3 regions of the Pseudomonas sp. MF6755 genome follow, and region 3 is predicted to be linked to each of the others. Evidence: riboswitches for the same ligand, from Rfam matches in the RefSeq annotation. Region 3 holds a riboswitch; each other region holds the start of a gene.
What was found. Region 3 has a riboswitch for cobalamin ahead of cobO (cob(I)yrinic acid a,c-diamide adenosyltransferase). Riboswitches for the same ligand answer to the same signal wherever they lie in the genome.

Region 1 (4,890 bases), on a different contig from region 3:
TTGCTCGGCAACGGCCTTGAAGATTTCCAGCTGCACCAGATCCAAGCCATTCTCCAATCGTGAACGTATCGCTTAATATTATTCAGTTTCCAGAAAAGATACAGCCCCGTACGCTGACCCCATTCCACTTATTCAGCCGGACGGTGCCATGAACGCTATTTCCCACCAGACCCACGCCTTGTCGATCAACCCCGCCAACGGCGAGACAGTCGGCAGCTACCCTTATGAAACCCCGGCACAGCTGGACGCCGCCCTCACCCGCTCAACCAATACCTTCCGCACGTGGCGCCGGCAGCCGGTCAGCCAGCGCGCCGAATTGCTGCAGGCCTTGGCCTGCGCCCTGCGCGAGCAAGCCGAAGACATGGCGCAAATGATCACCCTGGAAATGGGCAAACCCATCGCCCAGGCCCGCGCCGAGATCGAAAAGTGCGCCCAACTCAGCGAGTGGTACGCCGCCCACGGCCCGGCCATGCTCGCCCCTGAACCAACGCTGGTGGACAACGGCAGCGCCCGGATCGAATACCGCCCGCTGGGCCCGATCCTTGCCGTGATGCCGTGGAACTTCCCGGTTTGGCAGGTGCTGCGCGGCGCCGTGCCAACCCTGCTCGCCGGCAACACCTATGTGCTTAAACACGCGCCGAACGTGATGGGCAGCGCCTACCTGATCCAACAAGCGTTCCATAAAGCGGGTTTCGCCGACGGCCTGTTCGAAGTGATCAACGCGACCCAGGACGGCGTGTCCAGCGCCATCGCCGACCCGCGCATCGCCGCCGTGACCCTCACCGGCAGCGTGCGCGCCGGTATCGCCATTGGCTCCCAGGCCGGCGCAGCACTGAAGAAATGCGTGCTGGAACTGGGCGGCTCCGACCCGTTCATCGTGCTCAACGACGCCGACCTCGACGCCGCCGTGCAAGCGGCCGTGATCGGCCGATTCCAGAACAGCGGCCAAGTCTGCGCCGCAGCCAAGCGCCTGATCATCGAAGCCGGTGTGGTTGAAGCCTTCACCGCCAGATTCCTAGAAGCCAGCCGCGCCCTGGCGTTGGGCGACCCGACATCGACCACTACCTATATCGGCCCCATGGCCCGCTTCGACCTGCGCGACGAACTGCACGGCCAGGTCCAGGCGACCCTGGAAGAAGGCGCGACCCTGCTGCTGGGCGGCAACAAAGTCCCAGGCGCGGGCAATTACTACGAACCGACCGTGCTGGCCGACGTCACCGATCAGATGACCTCGTTCAAGCAGGAATTGTTTGGCCCCGTGGCGTCGATCATCACCGCCCGCGATGCCGAGCATGCTGTGGCCCTGGCCAACGACAGCGAGTTTGGCCTCACCGCCAGTATCTTTACTACCGACGCGGCGAAAGCCCGGGACATCGCCAACCAACTGGAAACCGGCGGGGTCTTCGTCAACGCGTTCAGCGTGTCAGACCCTCGGGTAGCGTTTGGCGGCGTGAAGAAAAGCGGGTTTGGCCGTGAGTTGTCGCATTTCGGCGTACGCGAGTTCTGCAATGCCAAAACAGTGTGGCTGGATCGCAAATAATCCAGTTGATCACCTGTGGCAAGCAACTTCACGCCTGCCGCCAGCGTAGCTCCCGTTAAGCCTCGCGATCGACTACCATACCGCCGCCGGTTCCCACATGGGACTAATAGGGAATTCGAAACGCCCCCACGCGTAAGTCGAAACTGCCCCCGCAACTGTAGGTGCTGAGCCTGCCCCTGAATGCCACTGGACCACGTCCGGGAAGGCTGGGGCGTGGCGATGACGCATCAGTCAGGAGACCTGCCGGCCCAGCACTATGACTAACCGGCGGGGTGTCCGGGAAGGACATCCTGGCCCTGCACTCCTGCAGCCTCCATGGGCGTGTTTCCGAGCCGTACCTCCCCTGCCGCACCTCGGTTCACACGGAGATCACCCCATGCTGCCACGCGTTACCGCCCTGATCGCAGGCTTGGGTGCCTGTGCCCTGGCCCAGGCCACGCCCACCCACTACCCGCTGACCATGGAAAACTGCGGCAGCACCCTCACCTTCCTGCAAGCCCCCCTGCGCAGCGTAACCATCGGCCAGGCCGCCACCGAGATGCTCTACGCCTTGGGCGTGGGCAATAAAGTGGTCGGTACCTCGTTGTGGTTCAACAACGTACTGGCGCAGTACAAGGCGCAGGACGACAGCATTGAGCGCCTGGCCAACAATGAGCCGAGCTTCGAAGCGGTGATCGCCAAGCGCCCGCAACTGGTAGCCGCCGAGCTGGAATGGGTGGTGGGCCCGCAAGGCGTGGTCGGCACCCGCGAGCAATTCCATGAACTGAAGATCCCCACCTACCTGCTGCCCTCCGACTGCGAAGGCAAGGACAACCTGGTCGGTGCCGATGGCACGCGGCTGGAGCCGTTTCGCATCGAGACGATTTACAAAAGCATCAGCCAACTGGCACAGATTTTCGACGTACAGGAACGCGGCCAGAGGTTGAACGATGAGCTTAAGGCGCGCCTGGCCAAATCCATCGCGACTGCGCAGGGCAAAGGCTTGAAGCAGGCAAGCGCGCTGGTATGGTTCTCCAGCGCCGAAATGGCCAGCGACCCGTACGTGGCCGGGCACAAGGGCATCCCTGAGTTCATGCTGCAAACCCTTGGCCTGCGCAACGTGGTGCAGTCCGACGAAGAATGGCCCGCCGTCGGCTGGGAAACCATCGCCAAGGCCAACCCCACGTTCCTGGTGATCGCACGCATGGACCGTCGCCGCTACCCCGCCGACGACCACGAAAAGAAACTCGCCTTCCTGCGCAACGACCCCGTGACCCGCAACATGGACGCGGTGAAAAACAACCGCATCATCATCCTCGACGCCCTGGCGTTGCAGGCCAGCCTGCGCACCTTCGACGGCCTGGAACAACTGGCCGCGGCCATCGACGGCTACGACCTGGGCAAATGATGCGCACCCTACTTGCCCTGGCACTGCTCCTAATCGCACTGCTCGCTGGTGTCGCTATCGGCGAAACCGCCATCGAGCCGCAGGTGGTGTTGCAGGTGCTCGCCAATAAACTCTGGGCCGCAGGCTTCGTGCTGGACCCCATCGATGAAGGCGTGGTGTGGAACTACCGCCTCACCCGCGCCTTGGTCGCCGCTGCCTGTGGCGCGGGGCTGGCGACCTGTGGGGTAATCCTGCAATCGCTGCTGCGTAACCCGCTGGCGGATCCGTACCTGTTGGGTATCAGCGCCGGCGCGTCGACCGGCGCGGTCCTCGTTGCCTTGATCGGTGTGGGTGGCGGCCTGGTGTCACTGTCGGCGGGTGCGTTTGCGGGAGCGATGGCGGCGTTTGCGCTGGTGATTCTGCTGGCACGGGCGAGCGGTTCGTCCAGTGGCACCGGGCAGATCATCCTCGCGGGCATCGCCGGCTCGCAGTTGTTCAATGCCCTGACCGCATTCCTGATCACCAAGTCCGCCAGCTCCGAACAGGCCCGCGGCATTATGTTCTGGCTGCTGGGCAACCTCAGCGGCGTGCGCTGGCCGTCGGTGTGGCTGGCGGTGCCGGTGGCGGTCGCCGGGCTGGCAGTTTGCCTGTGGCACCGCCGCGCACTGGACGCCTTCACCTTCGGCAGCGACTCGGCGGCCTCCCTCGGTATCCCGGTGCGCCGTGTACAATTTGTGCTGGTGGCCTGCGCCGCGTTGGTGACGGCGGTGATGGTGTCCATCGTGGGTTCCATCGGCTTTGTGGGCCTGGTGATTCCCCATGCCATGCGCCTGTTGCTCGGCACCGGACATTCGCGGTTGCTGCCAGCCAGCGCCCTTGGCGGCGCACTGTTCTTGATCGCGGCTGATGTACTCTCGCGCACCTTGATCAAGGGCCAGGTGATTCCCGTGGGCGTGGTCACTGCCTTGGTGGGTGCTCCGGTATTTGCGTTGATCCTGATTGGCCGGAGGAATGCGCGATGAGTGTACTGAGCTGCAGCGGCCTGGGCTTCAAGGTGCGTGAGGCGCAGTTGCTGCGCGGTATTGACCTGGACGTAGAGCTGGGTGAAACCCTTGGCATCGTCGGGCCGAACGGTTCGGGCAAATCCACCCTGCTCAAATTGCTCGCCGGCTTGCGTGCACCGGGCAGCGGTGAAGTACGCTTGGGCAGCAAGCGCCTGGATGAGTTATCGCGCCGCACCATCGCGCAACAGCTGGCGGTGGTGGAACAGCAAGCCGATACCGATGACGCCATTCGCGTGTTCGACGCCGTGGCGTTGGGCCGCACGCCGTGGCTGTCGGCACTGAGCCCGTGGTCTCGCGAAGACGACGCCATCGTGCGCCAAGCGTTGCACGACGTGGACGCCACCCACCTGAGCCAACGCGCCTGGCGCAGCCTCTCGGGCGGCGAACGCCAACGCGTGCACATCGCCCGCGCCCTCGCACAGCGGCCGCAGATTCTGTTGCTGGATGAACCGACCAATCACCTGGATATCCAGCATCAACTGGCGATATTAAAAGGTGTGCAAGGCTTGCCGGTAACCACCTTGATCGCCCTGCATGACCTGAACCAGGCGCTGACCTGCGATCGCCTGGCCGTTCTGGATCGCGGGCGGCTGGTGGCACTGGGCACACCACTGGAGGTGCTGACGCCAGAGCGCCTGCAAGAGACATTCGGGGTGCAGGGGCATTACCTGACGGACCCGTTTGATGGCGCGCAAATCCTACGCCTGCGCTCTACCTGACACATTTGATCTACAGAGGTCGGTGCATATGGGTGGTCTGCCATACCGGGTCAGCTTCCACGTCCACCACCTCGAACCCCTGCCGGATCCAGAAATCAATCGCGCCGGGCAGAAATGGGTGGGTATGCAGGTAAACCATCTCCACCCCATCCGCCCGCGCCAACGCTTCCAGCGAACGGTATAGCTCACCCGCCAGGCCAA
Region 2 (4,890 bases), on a different contig from region 3:
AAACGCCATGTTAGACAGCGACCACTTGGCCAGCCCACAGCCCATCCTCGCGACGGGCGATCACCAACGCGTCGCCGACCCCGGGTGCAGCGGCAAGCAAGTTGCCATCCCCGGTCCAGATCGCACTGCGCCCTGCACAGGCCCAGCCTCCCGAAGGGCCACCATGATTAGCCATCAGTACCAGCATGCCATGCTCGGCTGCATAGCCTTGAAGCAGCGCGCTGTCCGCCGCGTAGCCACCCTCACTCACCAGCACGCCGGCCGCATACGCCGTGGCACCCGCTTCAGCCGCACGCCGTGGGTGGCTGGCGTGGGAAAAGTCCGCGCACACCGCCAGCGCAATGCGCTCATCTCCCCACGCCAGGATCTCGCCGCCCTGCCCGGCTACAAATGCCAGCTCTTCGCCAGAGTGCAGATGCTGCTTGGTGTAGACGCCCACTGAACCGTCCGCTCCCAGCACCAGCGCGCCAATCAGCACGCCCGCGTGTGGCGCCAGCCGTACCGGCATGCCCACCACTGCCGTCAATCGCAGCTCCCGCGCCATCTCACGCAGCGGAACCAACACCGCGCTCTCGGGGGTAATAGCCAAGTCCGCCGCCAGGAAGGGTTCATAGCCCGTCAACGACAATTCCGGAAAGACCAACCATTGCACACCCTGCTCTGCCGCGGCCCGCATCATGGCAAGGTGCCGCTGGATATTGGCCGCTACGTCGCCGGGGATGGAAATGGTTTGCGCGGCAGCAAGGGTCAAGGCAGTCATGGTCGCGTCCTGGCAATCATTGTTTAAGTGTCATCAGCATATCGGCACACACCCATAGCCGTAAGTCCCCCCACACGATAGAAATTACTGATTGAATCCACCGGTACGCCTCTAGTAAGCTCCCCCCATCATTTGGAGAGCCACCATGTTGCAACTCACCCACACTCAGGTTTGCCCTGCTGCCAGCGCCTTGCGCTCGGTGTCGGCCACCCGTGTGAACGGTTCGAGCGCACTGGCCGGCTTTTATTTTGGGTATTGGTTTAGCCACTGGCGCGCCTGATACCTGAAATCGGCGCCCACTACTCAAGGGGTCGCCTACCAGAGAAATCTAAACCCCCGGTCGGCTCCCCGACCGGGGGTTTTGTTTTTTCAGCCTCTAATAATTTGTTTGCTCAAGACCACTTAAAGGAATCAAGCCATGAACTACGCCACCTATTACCGCTACGACACTTGCACTGCATGGCGATTTAGCCAGCTCCGTTCGGGACAGCCTGCCGCCTCCGACCGGTCACCCCGTGGTGGCAAGCCAACACACGTAGCCGATACGGCCAATTGTCGAACACCCCAGTAGGCCAAGCGCGCGGGAATCGCCCGCCGCTTGCCCAGGAAGCCTTGAATATGAACTCCTCCGTCGCCGCTTTGCCCCGCTCTGCCATGAAAAGCGCCCTGTCTTGCGCCAATGAAGCCCTGACCCAGCGCCTGCCCAGCTCCCTTGAACTCAAGCACCAACTGCCCCTCAGCCCGTTCCTCAATGAACAGATCCACGCCCACCGCCAAGCGGTGCGCGCCATCCTCAATGGTGAAGATTCACGCCTGCTGGTGATAGTGGGCCCGTGCTCGATACACGATCCGGAATCGGCCATGGAATACGCACGCAACCTGAAGAAGCTGGCGCTTGAAGTCAGCGACCAGATGCTGCTGGTGATCCGCGCCTACGTAGAAAAACCCCGCACCACCATCGGTTGGAAAGGCCTGGCCTACGATCCGCACCTGGACGGCAGCGATGACATGGCCGCCGGCCTGACCCTGTCCCGCGAGCTGATGCGTGAAATGCTGCGCCTGGGCTTGCCGATCGCCACCGAGCTGCTGCAACCCATGGCTGCCGGCTACTTCGATGACCTGCTCAGTTGGGTCGCGATTGGCGCGCGCACCACTGAATCGCAGATCCACCGCGAAATGGCCAGCGGCCTGGGCATGCCTGTGGGCTTCAAGAATGGTACCGACGGCGGCGTCGCGATTGCCTGTGATGCGATGCGGTCCGCCTTCCACCCGCACCGCCATTTCGGCGTCGACAGCCAAGGCCACCCGGCGATCATCCAGACCCCAGGCAACCCCGACACTCATCTGGTACTGCGCGGTGGTCATCGCGGGCCGAACTACGATGCGCAGAGCGTGGCCCAGGTGAAGCAGGATCTGGCCAAGTCCAAAGTGGCGGCGCGAATCATGGTCGATTGCAGCCATGCCAACAGCGGCAAAGACCCGCTGCGCCAGCCGGCGGTATTCAACGACGTGCTGGAGCAGCGCTTGCAGGGTGATACGTCGCTGATCGGCATGATGCTTGAAAGCCACCTTTTCGAAGGCTGCCAGCCGTTGAGCCCTTCGATGAAGTACGGCGTGTCGGTCACCGATGGCTGCCTGGGCTGGAACGGTACCGAGCAGTTGTTGCGCGATGCGGCCGAGCGATTGCGGGACCACCGCAAACCGACTGACGGATAAAGATCAAAAAATATGGGAGGGGCAGCAGGAATGGGAAAGTTGACGAACGGTCGTGCGAATGTTCAGATGCCCTCCTGTTTCAGGTGCCCCCTGCCGCCGTGCTTGGGGTGAAACGGGAAACCGGTACGCTCGCTCGAGCAAGTCCGGTGCTGCCCCCGCAACGGTATATGCGTGATCCCTTCGATACACCACTGTGGCCATCGCGCCATGGGAAGGTGGAGGTATCCAGACGCATGAGCCCGGAGACCGGCCTGGAATTTCTGTTTGGCAAACTCCTGCGGTGGGCGGGCATGGGCCGGTATTGGCGTGTGCTCGATGCCTTCTCCTGCGTGCTTCTGCGAAGATACTTTCGAGAAGACTATGATTCGACGTTCATTCACTCCCTTGATCGGCTACCTGTTCAGCCCGTTGCTGCTGGCTGACGACAACGCCCTGATACTCAACCCGCAAATCGTCTCGGCGCCATCGGTGGAGTCCACCACCGTCGCAGCCATGGCCCAATACGGCAGTAAAGTCGAGGTGGTCAGCCGCGAACAGATCGAGCGGGCCGGACCTGCCGCCGACGTATCCCGGGTGATGCAGATGTTCATTCCCGGGCTGTACGTAGCGCCGAAGAACGGCCCGTTCGACTACGGTACCTATTCCCTGCTCGGCGGGCGCAACGATGACACCCTGATTCTGCTCGACGGCGTGCGCCTGAACAATCGCCTGTACGGCGGCCTGTACCTCGACACCCTGCCGGCCAACGCTATCGAACGCATCGAAGTACTCAAGGGTGGCCAGAGCCTGCTGTTCGGCACCCAGGCAGTCTCGGGGGTGATCAATATCGTCACCCGCAGCCCACAAACGCGTACGGCTTCCGGCGAAGTGAACCTTGGGGTCGATACCTTCGGTGGCACCACCGGCGACGCGCGGGTCGAGAAAATCTTCAACAACGGTTGGGGCGACCTGGGCTTATTGGCCTACGTCAGCCGCAATGCGTCCGAGGGCTACCAACCGTTTCGCAACCGCGATATGAAAAACGTCACGGACAAACGACGCTCCTACGAAGTCACCACCTTCGGCACCAAGGCCATTCAATCCATTGGCGACGATTCGCGCCTGGAACTGTTCTACCAATACGCCGATGCCAATCTGGATTTCGCCCGCCCGGTGGCTTCCCACAAGACCACCAACGACCGCGTTCAGCAGATCGCCACGGCGACCTTCGAGCAGAACATCAACGAACGCCTGAGCTATTTCGTCAAGGGCCATATCAACGATTGGGACACCCGTTATACCCGCATCAACAACCTCGAAGGCGGTGGTACGAAGGTCATCAACCATAACGACTACTGGGGTTTTACCGACTGGGGCGTGCAAGCCGAGGGCAAGGCCGAGTTGCCGGGAGGGCATGTGTTGATCGTCGGCAGCGATAACCAATGGTTCAAGGGCCAGGACGATGTGCTGGTAATCGACGACAACAAAGCCCAGGCCCACGCGCTGTACACCCAACTGCGCCCACAGATCGACGCCATGCCCGACTGGCATCCCAGCATTGGCGTGCGCCACGAGGCCATGAGCGGCGGTGACAGTGCCACCGTCGGCATGCTCACCTCGCTCTACGACCTCAACGATAACTGGGCAGTACGCGGCCAATACGGCACGGCTTACAAGCTGCCCAACGCCGAGCAGCTATTCGTCAATGAAGATGACGAAAAGGGCAACCGCAACCTCAAGCCGGAAAAAAGCCGCAACGCCGAACTGGGTATCGACTACAAGGGCCTGCTTGCCGGGCGCGATTTCAACGCCAGCGTGACCCTGTTCAAGCGCAAGATCACCGACCTGATCACCCTGGACGGTGTGCAGTGGGTCAATGGCCAGGGCCAGATCCAGATGCGCGGTTTCGAGGCCGACGCCAAGCTGGCGCTCAACAACCAATGGAGCGTGCAGGCGGACATGACCCGCAACCTTACCGAGTCGCGTGCCGGAGTCACCATCAACGATATCCCGAGCTTCTTTGCCCGTTCACGCATTGGTTTCGAATCGGAAAACCGCTTGTGGGGTGCAGGTGCGGCCATCCGTTATATTCGCGATGTCATCAGCTCCAAGCAGGTCGAGTACGGTCATTATTCGGTGGTAGACGCAGACGCCTATCGCTACCTGGACACTGCGCACCAGCACCGCGTGAGCCTGCTGGTGGAAAACCTGTTCGACCGCGACTACGTCACCAGCCGCTCCAACAACGTCGACAACCTGGGCCGACCGTTCACCTCAGAGGTGCGTTATACGTATCGCTTCTGATGACCGACATCATACAAATCGACGGGGTGGATACCCATCCCGACTGGTCGCGTATCCCCGACCACGCCCACCATGTATTGCTGTGCACTGGCCCGCGCTGCACCCAGCGCGGTGCCTTGCAGCTGTGGAAA
Region 3 (4,890 bases):
CTGGCAACCGAGAAGGAACTGGCCGATTTCTCCGGCAGCAAGCCTTATCAACTGCCTCTGCTGGCCGACAGCATCCTTGAGCGCGGTAAGTCCCTGATCGGTACACGTTACCGTTTTGGCGGCACCTCTGAAGCCGGTTTCGACTGCAGTGGTTTCATCGGCTACCTGTTCCGTGAAGAAGCCGGCATGAATCTGCCTCGCTCGACTCGCGAAATGATCAACGTGGATGCACCGTTGGTCGCACGGAACAACCTCAAGCCGGGTGATCTGCTTTTCTTTAGTACCAGTGGCCGCGGTCGTGTCAGCCATGCCGGTATCTACCTGGGCGATAACCAGTTTATCCACTCCAGCAGCCGCCGCAGTGGTGGTGTTCGGGTAGATAACCTGGGTGACAGCTACTGGAGCAAAACCTTCATCGAAGCCAAGCGCGCACTCGCCATGGCCCCGACTACGGTTACCGCTAGTAAGTAAAGTTAAAGTGATACTTGAAGTTTGACGTGTAAGCGCTAGAATCCCTGGACATTGTTGTCATCCGTTCGCGCGAGCTTTGCTTGCGCGTTCTGGTTTTCAACGTTCGGCAGCGAAAGCCGCATCCAGACCAGGATTGTTCTGCACATGTCGACCTCGGCCCGCCTGATTCTTATTGTTTGCGCCGCGCTGCTCAGCGCCTGCGCTAGTCGCCCGCCGCCGCCCGCTCCTGTAGCGGTCAAGCCTAAGCCGGTGTTCAACTACGCCACCCAGAATTTCTCGCCTGCTGCCGAGGACGTGCTTTTCCGCGCACTGGGCCTGGTCGGCACGCCTTATCGCTGGGGCGGCAATACACCGGACTCGGGTTTTGATTGCAGCGGCCTGATCGGCTTTGTGTTTCGCGATGCCGCCGGCATCTCCCTGCCGCGCACCACCCGTGAGCTGATCGTGATGCGTGCCCAGGACGTCAGTGAGCAGAACCTGCAAACTGGCGACCTGCTGTTCTTCGCCACGGGCGGTGGTTCACGGGTCAGCCATGCGGGGATCTATGTCGGGGAAGGGCGCTTTGTGCATGCGCCGCAAACCGGCGGTACGGTGAAGCTCGATACGCTATCCAAAGCGTATTGGCAGAATGCTTACCTGAGTGCCAAGCGGGTGTTGCCGGGGAATCTGGCACGCAATCCTTGAAAGCAGCGGTAAGCTTCAAGCTCTAAGCTGCAAGAGGGCGCAACGCCTGCTTGCAGCTTGCAACTCTGCTATTTAGCAGCCGACACCCGCCAAACCTTATTCCCCACATCATCCGCCACCAACAAATCTCCCTGCTGGTCGATCACCACGCCCACCGGCCGGCCCATGGCTTTCTCGTCGCTGTTGAGAAACCCGGTCAGCACATCCACCGGTTGTCCTTTCGGCTGACCGCCTTCAAACGGCACGAAAATCACCTTGTAACCACTGTGCGGCTTGCGATTCCACGAACCATGCTGGCCAATAAATGCGCCGTTGCTGAACTGCGCGGGCAGTTTGTTGCCCTCGGCGAAGGTCAATCCCAAAGAGGCTGTGTGAGGGCCTACCGCATAGTCTGGCGCGATGGCCTTGGCGACCAGGTCCAGATTTTGCGGGGTCACGCGCACATCCACATGCTGGCCGTAATAGCTGAAAGGCCAGCCATAAAACCCGCCATCCTTGACCGAGGTGATGTAGTCGGGCACCAGATCGCTACCGATCTCATCGCGCTCGTTAACCGCGGTCCACAGTTTGCCGCTCTGTGGCTCCCAGGCCATGCCATTGGGGTTGCGCAGGCCAGAGGCAAAAATGCGGTGCTGGCCGGTAGCGCGGTCGACTTCCCAAATCGCGGCGCGGCCCTGTTCTGCCTCCAAGCCGTTTTCGCCAACGTTGCTGTTGGAGCCGACGCTTACATACAGCTTGCTGCCATCCTTGCTGGCGACCACGTTTTTGGTCCAGTGGTGGTTCAAGGGGCCACCCGGCAAATCCACGACAGTGGTGCCTTGGGCTTTGATCGCGGTTTCACCTGGCTGGTAGGGAAAGCGCAGCAACTTATCTGAGTCCGCTACATACAGGTCGTTACCGACCAGCGTCATGCCAAAGGGCGAATTGAGATTCTCCAGAAACACCGTGCGGGTTTCCGCCACGCCGTCGTGATCGGCGTCGCGCAATAACGTAATGCGGTTCGGGCTCGGCACGCCTGCGCCGGCACGCCCCATGACTTTTTCCATCACCCAGCCACGCACGCCCTTGGAATCATCCGGCTTGGGCGGTGCATTGGTCTCGGCCACCAGCACGTCACCGTTGGGCAACACGTAGAGCCAGCGCGGGTGATCCAGGCCCTCGGCGAACGCGGCAACCTGGGTGCCTGCGGCGGCCGTTGGCTTGGCGCCTTCAGGCCAGCCAATCGCCGGGGCGATATTGACGGTGGGGATCAGGGTCTTGTTCGGCTCCGGCAGTTTGGGCGAGGGCCCGATGCCGTCGGAGACCTGCAGGGTAGAGCTTTCACCGCAGGCCGCGAGGCTGCCTGCGAGCATGATCAGTAAGGCGAGTCGGGTTTTATGCATGGTTTTCTCCTTAATACCTGTAAGGGTAGAGAAGCACGGCGTACGGATGGTTCAAGTACAGAGCCAGCTTTAATTGACGCTCCACCCCCAACCCACTAACCTTCGCGGCTTGTTCCAGGTGCTCTGTGGCGCACGCGTCGACAGAGTGAAACAGGGAAGCCGGTGAGTGAGCGCACTTGTACACAGTGCTGCCGCGATTCCGGCGCTGCCCCCGCAACGGTAAATGAGTCAAGACGGTGCTGTTTGCCACTGTATCGCCCGCGATATGGGAAGGCGCGCCCTCGGCTGCTTCGATAAGACGCGCCACTCATGAGTCCGGAGACCGGCCTTGAACATTCAACAGCATCACGGTGGGCGATGCTTGGCTGTCTGTTTTTTCTTTTTCCTGCCCGCCGTTTTTGTCCAGCCCCAACGGAGAGCTGCCATGACTGATTCCCCCGACCGCGACGAACGCCACCTGGCGCGCATGCTGCGCAAAAAAGCCGTGATCGACGAACGCATCGCCAATTCCCCCAACGAGTGCGGCCTGCTGCTGGTGCTGACCGGTAACGGCAAAGGCAAGAGCAGCTCGGCATTCGGCATGTTGGCCCGGGCCATGGGCCATGGCATGCAGTGCGGTGTGGTGCAGTTCATCAAGGGGCGTAACAGCACTGGCGAAGAGTTGTTCTTTCGCCGTTTCCCCGAGCAGGTGCGCTTCCATGTGATGGGCGAAGGCTTTACCTGGGAAACCCAGGACCGCCAACGCGACATCGCCGCCGCCGAAGCCGCTTGGGCGGTGTCCCGCGCGCTGTTGCAAGACCCGGCCATCGGCCTGGTGGTGCTCGACGAACTGAACATCGCCCTCAAGCACGGCTATCTGGACCTGGACCAAGTGCTCAGCGACCTGCAAGCCCGCCCGCCGATGCAGCATGTGGTGGTCACCGGCCGCGGCGCCAAGCCTGAGTTGATCGAAATGGGCGACACCGTCACCGAAATGGGCATGCTCAAGCACGCCTTCCAGGCCGGTATCAAGGCACAGAAGGGCGTCGAACTTTGAATCAGCCCCGTCATTGCCCAGCCGTATTGATCGCCGCTCCGGCGTCCGGCCAGGGCAAAACCACCGTCACCGCTGCGCTGGCCCGTTTGCACCGCAACCTGGGACGCAAGGTGCGCGTGTTCAAATGCGGGCCGGACTTCCTCGACCCGATGATTCACGAGCGCGCCAGCGGTGCGCCGGTGTATCAATTGGACATGTGGATGGTGGGCGAGCAGGAAAGTCGCCGCCTGCTCTGGGAAGCGGCGGGGGAGGCCGACCTGATCCTGATCGAAGGCGTGATGGGCTTGTTCGACGGCACACCTTCCAGCGCCGACTTGGCGCGGCACTTCGGTGTACCGGTGCTGGGTGTGATCGACGGCACCGCCATGGCCCAGACCTTTGGCGCCCTGGCCCTGGGCCTGGCGCGCTATCAACCCGACCTGCCGTTCGCCGGCGTACTGGCCAACCGCGTCGGCACCCTGCGCCATGCCCAGTTGCTCGAAGGCAGCCTCACCGAGGGCTTGCGCTGGTACGGCGCGCTGTCCCGCGAGACCGGCATCGAACTGCCCAGTCGCCACTTGGGCCTGGTGCAAGCCAGCGAGCTGAATGACCTCGATGTACGCCTGGACGCCGCTGCCCAGGCATTGGGCAGCAGTTGCGAAGTCGCCCTGCCGCCGCCGGTGACCTTTGCTGCGCCCACAGTTATTGAGGCCAGACCGCTGCTCGCAGGCGTGCGTATCGCCGTGGCCCGTGACGAAGCCTTTGCCTTTACCTACGGCGCCAGCCTCGATCTGTTGCGGGCGATGGGCGCCGAACTGAGCTTTTTCTCACCGATCCATGATCGCCAACTGCCTGAAGCTGACAGTCTCTATTTGCCCGGTGGCTACCCGGAGTTGCACCACCAGGCGCTGTCGGCAAACACAGCGATGCTGGATGCGATCCGTGCTCATCACGCCGCTGGCAAGCCGTTGCTCGCCGAATGTGGCGGCATGCTCTATCTGCTCGATTCGCTGACGGATGTGGACGGCAATCGCGCCGAATTGGTTGGCCTGCTGCAGGGCGATGCGGTGATGCAAAAGAAACTCGCGGCCCTGGCCCTGCAAAGCGTCGAACTGCCGGAAGGCGTACTGCGCGGCCACACTTATCACCATTCCCTGACCAGCACCGAATGGGCACCGATTGCCCGTGGCCTGAGCCCCAACGGCGGGCGCGGTGCTGAAGCGGTGTATCGGCAGGGGCGGATGACCGCTTCCTACGTGCACTTTTATTTTCCGTCCAACCCAGGCGCGGTGGCCGCACTGTTTGCGCCGGACCTTGAGACCGTTATCGCAGGCAAGC

Region 1: linked by a shared signal. The riboswitch ahead of JFT66_RS19440 (ABC transporter substrate-binding protein) and the one ahead of cobO (cob(I)yrinic acid a,c-diamide adenosyltransferase) in region 3 are both predicted to bind cobalamin.
Region 2: linked by a shared signal. The riboswitch ahead of JFT66_RS13860 (TonB-dependent receptor plug domain-containing protein) and the one ahead of cobO (cob(I)yrinic acid a,c-diamide adenosyltransferase) in region 3 are both predicted to bind cobalamin.

The regions. Positions count from the first base shown of each region.
Region 1 is NZ_JAEKDA010000014.1:107,839-112,728, reverse strand. Features, by position in the region: gene ptrR (putrescine utilization regulator PtrR) at 1-45, opposite strand, end outside; gene JFT66_RS19445 (aldehyde dehydrogenase family protein) at 149-1,540, shown strand; cobalamin riboswitch at 1,611-1,802, shown strand; gene JFT66_RS19440 (ABC transporter substrate-binding protein) at 1,917-2,927, shown strand; gene JFT66_RS19435 (FecCD family ABC transporter permease) at 2,924-3,928, shown strand; gene JFT66_RS19430 (ABC transporter ATP-binding protein) at 3,925-4,689, shown strand; gene JFT66_RS19425 (GNAT family N-acetyltransferase) at 4,700-4,890, opposite strand, start outside.
Region 2 is NZ_JAEKDA010000009.1:127,447-132,336, reverse strand. Features, by position in the region: gene JFT66_RS13875 (GNAT family N-acetyltransferase) at 1-9, opposite strand, end outside; gene JFT66_RS13870 (carbon-nitrogen hydrolase family protein) at 11-760, opposite strand; gene JFT66_RS30030 (hypothetical protein) at 906-1,040, shown strand; gene JFT66_RS13865 (3-deoxy-7-phosphoheptulonate synthase) at 1,379-2,476, shown strand; cobalamin riboswitch at 2,541-2,745, shown strand; gene JFT66_RS13860 (TonB-dependent receptor plug domain-containing protein) at 2,837-4,759, shown strand; gene JFT66_RS13855 ((2Fe-2S) ferredoxin domain-containing protein) at 4,759-4,890, shown strand, end outside.
Region 3 is NZ_JAEKDA010000002.1:82,854-87,743, reverse strand. Features, by position in the region: gene JFT66_RS02800 (C40 family peptidase) at 1-471, shown strand, start outside; gene JFT66_RS02795 (C40 family peptidase) at 616-1,155, shown strand; gene JFT66_RS02790 (PQQ-dependent sugar dehydrogenase) at 1,224-2,537, opposite strand; cobalamin riboswitch at 2,637-2,882, shown strand; gene cobO (cob(I)yrinic acid a,c-diamide adenosyltransferase) at 2,962-3,573, shown strand; gene JFT66_RS02780 (cobyrinate a,c-diamide synthase) at 3,570-4,890, shown strand, end outside.